DNA from 2 places in the Variovorax sp. GW821-FHT09B01 genome. Region 1 is predicted to be linked to the other one. Evidence: riboswitches for the same ligand, from Rfam matches in the RefSeq annotation. Region 1 holds a riboswitch; the other holds the start of a gene.
What was found. Region 1 has a riboswitch for glycine ahead of gcvT (glycine cleavage system aminomethyltransferase GcvT). Riboswitches for the same ligand answer to the same signal wherever they lie in the genome.
Positions count from the first base shown of each region.

Region 2: it holds a riboswitch for glycine, as region 1 does, so the genes downstream of both, AC07RV_RS23440 (D-amino acid dehydrogenase) here and gcvT (glycine cleavage system aminomethyltransferase GcvT) in region 1, are expected to answer to the same signal.

Region 1 covers NZ_JBWKPQ010000007.1:172,147-175,648, forward strand. Annotated here, with positions in the region: gene AC07RV_RS21465 (amidohydrolase family protein) at 1-299, shown strand, start outside; gene AC07RV_RS21470 (alpha/beta hydrolase) at 296-1,255, shown strand; glycine riboswitch at 1,278-1,361, shown strand; glycine riboswitch at 1,382-1,488, shown strand; gene gcvT (glycine cleavage system aminomethyltransferase GcvT) at 1,504-2,703, shown strand; gene gcvH (glycine cleavage system protein GcvH) at 2,787-3,158, shown strand; gene gcvP (aminomethyl-transferring glycine dehydrogenase) at 3,234-3,502, shown strand, end outside.
Region 2 covers NZ_JBWKPQ010000008.1:292,259-295,760, forward strand. Annotated here, with positions in the region: gene rfbD (dTDP-4-dehydrorhamnose reductase) at 1-683, opposite strand, end outside; gene rfbB (dTDP-glucose 4,6-dehydratase) at 680-1,750, opposite strand; glycine riboswitch at 2,002-2,119, shown strand; gene AC07RV_RS23440 (D-amino acid dehydrogenase) at 2,208-3,502, shown strand, end outside.

The DNA.
Region 1 (3,502 bases):
ACGTGCTCGGTTTCGCCACCCTGGCCGGCGCGCAGGCGAACGGCCTGGCACACAAGGTGGGCTCGCTCACGCCGGGCAAGCAGGCCGACGTGGTGCTGATCCGCGCCGACGACCTGAACCTGGCGCCGGTCTCCGACGCAGTGGGCGCGGTGGTGCTGGGCGCCCATCCGGGCAATGTCGACAGCGTGTTCGTCGCGGGGCGGCCGGTGAAGCGCGACGGTCGCCTGCTCGATGTGGACCTCGATCGGCTGCGGCAGCGCGCGGCGGATTCGCAGGCCTATGTGCTGGGGCTGGCATGAGCGCCGCGCTCGATCCCCAGCTCGCGACGATCGTCGCGGCCATGCGCGCCCATGGGGCCCCACCACCATTCTCGGGCACGCCCGCCGAGGCGCGCGAACGCATGCGCCGCGCGGTCATGGCGGCGCGCGAGCGCACGACGCTGCCGGTCGTGGCTTCCACCGAGGACCGCGTCGCCGAGCACCAGGGCCTGCGCGTGCCGGTTCGGATCTATCGGCCCGTCTCGACCGAAGCGGCGTTGCCGACCGTGGTGTTCCTGCACGGCGGCGGCTTCGTGCTCGGCAGCGTCGAACTGATGGACGACATCGCGCGCAAGCTCTGCCGCGACGTCGAAGCCGTGGTGGTCTCGGTGGACTACAGGCTGGCGCCCGAGCACCCGTTCCCGGCCGCGCACGACGATGCACTGGCCGCGACCCGCTGGGCGCTGGGCCATGCGGAAATGCTCGGCGGCGATCCGTCCCGGGTCGCCCTGGCCGGCGAGAGCGCGGGCGCCAACCTCGCGGCCTGCGCCGCGCTGGCGCTGCGCGGCCATGCGCGGCCGCTGGCGGCCCAGCTGCTGGTGGTGCCGGGCCTGGACATGGCGCGCGACGTGGCCGCGATCGAGGCCCGCGGCATCGACTACCCGATGCTCGCACCCGCTGACCTGCGCGAGATCGCCCGGCTCTGCATGGGAGCCTCGGCCCACCGCGCCGCCGAGGTGCCACCGTCTCCGCTGCGCGCGGCGAACGTCGCGGGCCTGCCGCCGACCCTGATCGCCGTCGCCGGCCATGACCCGCTGCGCGAGGAGGGCCTGGCCTACGCGCACCGGCTCGAGGCGGCCGGCGTGCCGACCCGGCTGCTGCGCTTCGACGACATGTTCCACCCGTTCTTCGGCTTCTTCGCGCACTCGGCCGCCGCCGGCCGGGCCCATGACGCCATCTGCCAGGCGCTGTCGGACCGGCTGCGCCGCCACGGCTGAAGCGGCCCGCAATCCACTACACTCGCCCGGGTCAGGAGAGAGCCCCGCACGGGGCCGCCGAAGGCGCAGGGAACCCCCGAACGCTCAGGCAAAAGGACTGACACAGCGCCGGCCTTCGCGGGACGGCGTTTCCTTGCTGGAGAGAGGCCGGTGCCGCAGGCGCCCGGTCCACCGAAGGAGCAAACCCCGATCGTGGGGCGAATCTCTCAGGTAAAGCGGACAGCAGGGGTGGCCCCATGGCGCGAGCCATGGCATTCGATTGCTGCCCCCAGGAGTGCCCCGTGGCTGCTTCCGCCCCCGAATCCGAACTGCTCAAGACCCCGCTGCACGCGCTGCACCTGGAACTCGGCGCCCGCATGGTGCCCTTCGCCGGCTATTCGATGCCGGTCCAGTACCCCGCCGGCCTGATGGCCGAGCACAGGCACACGCGCGAGGCCGCGGGCCTGTTCGACATCTCCCACATGGGCCAGCTGCGCCTGTCCGGCCCCGACGCCGCGGCCGCCTTCGAGACCCTGATGCCGGTCGACGTGATCGACCTGCCCGCGGGCAAGCAGCGCTACGGCCTGCTGCTCGACGACAAGGGCGGCATCCTCGACGACCTGATGTTCTTCAACGAAGGCAACGGCTCGCTGTTCGTGATCGTCAACGGCGCCTGCAAGGTGGCCGACATCGCCCACATCCAGCAGAAGATCGGCCAGCGCTGCCAGGTGCAGCCGCTGCCCGAGCAGGCGTTGCTCGCGCTGCAGGGCCCGCAGGCCGCGGCCACGCTGGCGCGGCTGTCGCCCGGCATCGAGCGCTTCGTGTTCATGACCGGCGGCGCCGTGCAGATCGGCGGCATGGCCGCCTTCGTCACGCGCAGCGGCTACACCGGCGAGGACGGCTTCGAGATCTCGGTCGCCGCGAAGGACGCCGATGCGCTGGCGCGGCTGCTGCTGGCCCAGCCCGAGGTCAAGCCCATCGGCCTGGGCGCGCGCAACTCGCTGCGGCTCGAGGCCGGCCTGTGCCTCTACGGCAGCGACATCGACACCGGCACCACGCCGGTCGAGGCCTCGCTCAACTGGGCGATCCAGAAGGTGCGCCGCACGGGCGGCGCGCGCGCGGGCGGCTTCCCCGGCGCCGAGAAGATCCTGGCCCAGCTCGTGGCCGCCACCGGCGCCGCTGGCCACCTCGACCACGACACCCTGAAGCGCCGCCGCGTCGGCCTGGTCGCGCTCGAGCGCATCCCGGTGCGCGACGGCACGCCGCTGCAGTCCTTCGAGGGCCAGGACATCGGCCAGGTCACCAGCGGCCTGCTGGGCCCGACGGCCGACCGGCCGGTCGCCATGGGCTACGTGGCCACCGCCTTCGCCGAGCCCGGTACCCGGGTGCAGGCCATCGTGCGCGGCAAGCCGGTGCCGATGGAGGTGTCGACCCTGCCCTTCGTGCCGACGCGCTACTACCGCGGCTGACGACCGGACATCCGGCGGACCGCCGTCGCGGCTAACCTACGCCCCGGCATCGGCCACTTTTTATCCACGAGGAGTTTTTCAACATGACCATCAAGTACACCAAGGACCACGAATGGGTGCAGGCCGAGGGCGGCAACGCCACGGTCGGCATCACCGTCCATGCGCAGGACGCGCTGGGCGACGTGGTCTTCGTCGACCTGCCCGAGGTCGGCAAGAGCTTCGCCCAGGGCGATGTCGCCGGCGTCGTCGAATCGGTGAAGGCCGCGGCCGACGTGTTCATGCCCGTCTCGGGCGAGATCACCGAAGTCAACGAAGCCCTGCGCGCCGATCCCTCGCTCGCCAACAGCGCGCCGCTGGCCGAAGGCTGGTTCTTCAAGGTCAAGCTGTCCGAACCGGCGCAGCTCGACGCGCTGATGGACGAAACCGCCTACGGCAAGTTCGCCGAGGAATCCTGAGCTCCTGAAACCGGATGGCCGGACGCGAAGGCTCGCGTCCGGAAGTCCGCTCCCCCTTCTCTTCCCCCGCCCGCCATGCCCACCCCCGCCGCCCTGCCCACCCTGCAAGAACTCGAGAACGCCGAGGAATTCATCGCCCGCCACATCGGCATCGATGCCGACGACGAGGCGCGCATGCTGCCCGTGATCGGGTCGGCCACGCGCGCCGAACTCATCGACGGCATCGTGCCCGCGGCGATCCGGCGCAGCAAGCCGATGCGGCTGCCGGCACCGGCCACCGAGGCCGACGCGCTGGCCGAGCTCAAGGCGATCGCGGCGAAGAACAAGGTGTTCCGCAACTTCAT
Region 2 (3,502 bases), on a different contig from region 1:
CGCGCGTAACCGTACCAGGTGGTCTCGCCGCCCGCGATCGCGTGATACAGCCCGGCCTTGGACGGGTCCTGCAAGGTGGCGCGGATGGCATGGGCCGTGATGTCGGCCAGCAGCTCGGCACCGGTGGGCGCGCCGAACTGGTCGTCGATGACGGTCAGCTTGTCGCGCACCCTGGCCAGCCGCAGCATGGTCTTGGCGAAGTTGCCGCCGCGCGCCGCATAGACCCAGCTGGTGCGAAAGATCAGGTGCTTGGCGCAGTGCTGCGCCACCAGTTGCTCGCCCTCGAGCTTGGTGCGGCCGTAGACGCTCAGCGGTCCGGTCGCATCGTCTTCCTTCCAGGGCTTGCTGCCGCTGCCGTCGAAGACGTAGTCGGTCGAGTAGTGGACCATCAGCGCGCCGATCTCCTGCGCGGCCTGCGCCACCACGCCGGGCGAGGTGGCATTGAGCTTGCGCGCGAACTCGGGCTCGCTCTCGGCCTTGTCGACGGCGGTGTGGGCGGCGGCATTGACGATCACGTCGGGGCGCACCTGCCGCACGGTGTCGGCCAGTTGTTCGGGCCGGCTGAAGTCGGCGTGGAAGTCGGTGCTGTCGAAATCGAGCGCGACCAGCTCGCCCAGCGGCGCGAGGCTGCGCTGCAGTTCCCAGCCGACCTGTCCGCCCTTGCCCAGCAGCAGCAGCTTCATGCGGAAGCCTTCGCGTCGTACTGCTTCTCGACCCAGGCGCGGTAGGCGCCGCTTTGCACGTTGCGCACCCAGTCGCCATTGGCGAGGTACCACTCGACCGTCTTGCGGATGCCGGTGTCGAAGGTCTCGGCCGGCTTCCAGCCGAGCTCGCGCTCTAGCTTGCGCGCGTCGATGGCATAGCGGCGGTCATGGCCGGGGCGGTCGGTGACGTAGCTGATCTGCTCGGCATAGCCCTTGCCGTCGGCACGCGGACGCAACTCGTCGAGCAGCGCGCACACGGTCTTCACGATCTCGATGTTCGGCTTCTCGTTCCAGCCGCCCACGTTGTAGGTCTCGCCGAGCCGGCCCGCTTCGAGCACGCGGCGGATGGCGCTGCAGTGGTCCCTGACGTAGAGCCAGTCGCGCACCTGCATGCCGTCGCCATACACGGGCAGCGGCTTGCCGGCCAGCGCATTGACGATCATCAGCGGGATCAGCTTCTCGGGGAAATGGAAGGGGCCGTAGTTGTTCGAGCAGTTGGTGGTGAGCACCGGCAGGCCGTAGGTGTGGTGCCAGGCGCGCACGAGGTGGTCGCTGGCGGCCTTGCTGGCCGAGTACGGGCTGTTGGGCTCGTACTTGTTCTCCTCGGTGAAGGCCGGGTCGGTCTTCGAGAGCGAGCCGTAGACCTCGTCGGTCGACACGTGCAGGAAGCGGAAGGCCGCCTTCTGGTCGGCCGGCAAGGCATTCCAGTGGCCGCGCACCGATTCGAGCAGGCGGAAGGTACCGAGCACGTTGGTCTGCACGAAATCCTCGGGGCCGTGGATCGAGCGGTCCACGTGCGACTCGGCCGCGAAATTGACCACCGCGCGCGGCTTGTGCTCGGCCAGCAGGCGGTCGAGCAGCGCGCTGTCGCCGATGTCGCCCTGAACGAAGATGTGGCGCGGATCGCCCTTGAGCGAAGCCAGGGTCTCGAGATTGCCGGCGTAGGTGAGCTTGTCGAGGTTCACGACCGGTTCGTCGCCTTGGGCGATCCAGTCGAGGACGAAATTGGCGCCGATGAAGCCGGCGCCGCCGGTAACCAGGATCATGGAGTCCTCTGTGCTGTGAATTGGAGTGCCGCTTGGTCAAAAGCCGCGCTGGCGCGGCAACTGCGGATTATCCCATCTGCCTGCAAGGCCGAATCCCGGGGTTGGCCGGTGCCCGCGGCCCGCCTACAATCGCCACCCATTGCAGGAGAGCGGGCCGCATGCATCGCGCAGGCAGCCCCACCGAAGGCGCAAACTCCCATAAACGCTCAGGTCGGCTCCACGCTTCGCGCGGGGCCTGTACTGCAACCACTGAAACGCCGTCTGGAGAGCCAGCACATCGCCCATCGCGGCCGTGCTGCGCCGAAGGAGCAAGTCCGCTGCGAGGTGCAGCGGATGAAACTCTCAGGTACCGAGGACAGGGGGAGCGGCAATTGGACGGCCGTCCGGTTGCGCGCTATCTATTCAGTAGCACGACCTTCACGCCGTTCAAGCGCTTCGACCTCGAAAGGTACTTGAAATGCGCGTGATCGTATTGGGCGCCGGCCTGCTCGGCGTGACCTCGGCCTACTACCTCCAGCAACTCGGCCACGACGTGACCGTGATCGACCGGCAGGCCACCCCGGCCGCCGAAACCAGCTTCGCCAACGGCGGCCAGATCTCGGTGAGCCATGCCGAGCCCTGGGCCAATCCCAGCGCGCCGCTCAAGGTGCTGCAGTGGCTGGGCAAGGAAGACGCCCCGCTGCTGTTCCGCATCCGCGCCGACATGCGCCAGTGGCTCTGGGGCCTGCAGTTCCTGCGCGAGTGCACGCCCGCGCGCACGCGCCACAACATCGAGCAGATCGTGCGCCTGGGCACCTACAGCCGCGACACGCTGCAGCAGCTGCGCGGCGACACCGGCATCCGCTACGACGAGCGCACGCAGGGCATCATGCACTTCTACACGACGCAAAAGGAGTTCGACGGCGCCCTCGCGCCCGCCGAGCAGATGCGCGCGCTGGGCTGCGAGCGCCAGGTGATCTCGGCCGACGAGGCCGTGAAGCTCGAGCCCGCGCTGGCCCACATCCGGCCGCAGCTGGCCGGCGCCACCTACACGGCCGAGGACGAGTCGGGCGACGCCAACCGCTTCGCGCGCGAACTCGCGCGACTCGCGGCCGAGGCCGGTGTGAAGTTCCTGATGAGCCACACCATCACCGCACTGCGCGAGGTGGGCGGTGCGATCGACCACGTCGAGGTCACCGACGCCGAGGGCCGCTTCCAGCGCATCCGCGGCGATGCCTTCGTGATGGCCATGGGTTCGCTGAGCCCGCTGCTGGCGGCACCGTTGGGCATCCGGCTGCCGATCTATCCGGCCAAGGGCTATTCGGTCACGCTGCCGGTCAAGGACGCGAGCAAGGCCTACCAGGTCTCGCTGACCGACGACGAATACAAGCTGGTGTTCTCGCGCTACACCTCGGAGTCGGGCGACCGCATGCGCATCGCCGGCACGGCCGAGCTCAACGGCTACGACCGCGACCTCAACCGCGTGCGCTGCGAAGCCATCGTGCGCCGCGTCGAGCAGCTGTTCCCCGGCGCCGGCGACACCGCGCAAGCCCAGTTCTGGACCGGCCTGCGCCCGGCCACGCCGAGCAACGTGCCACTGATCGGCCGCACGAAACTCGCGAACCTCTACCTCAACACCGGCCACGGCACGCTCGGCTGGACCCATGCCTGCGGCTCGGGCAAGTCGATCGCGCGCATCGTGAGCGGTCTGGTGCCGGAGGTGGATTTCGCGTTCGCGGGGATGCCCAAGGGCATGGCGGGCATCGCCCAGCC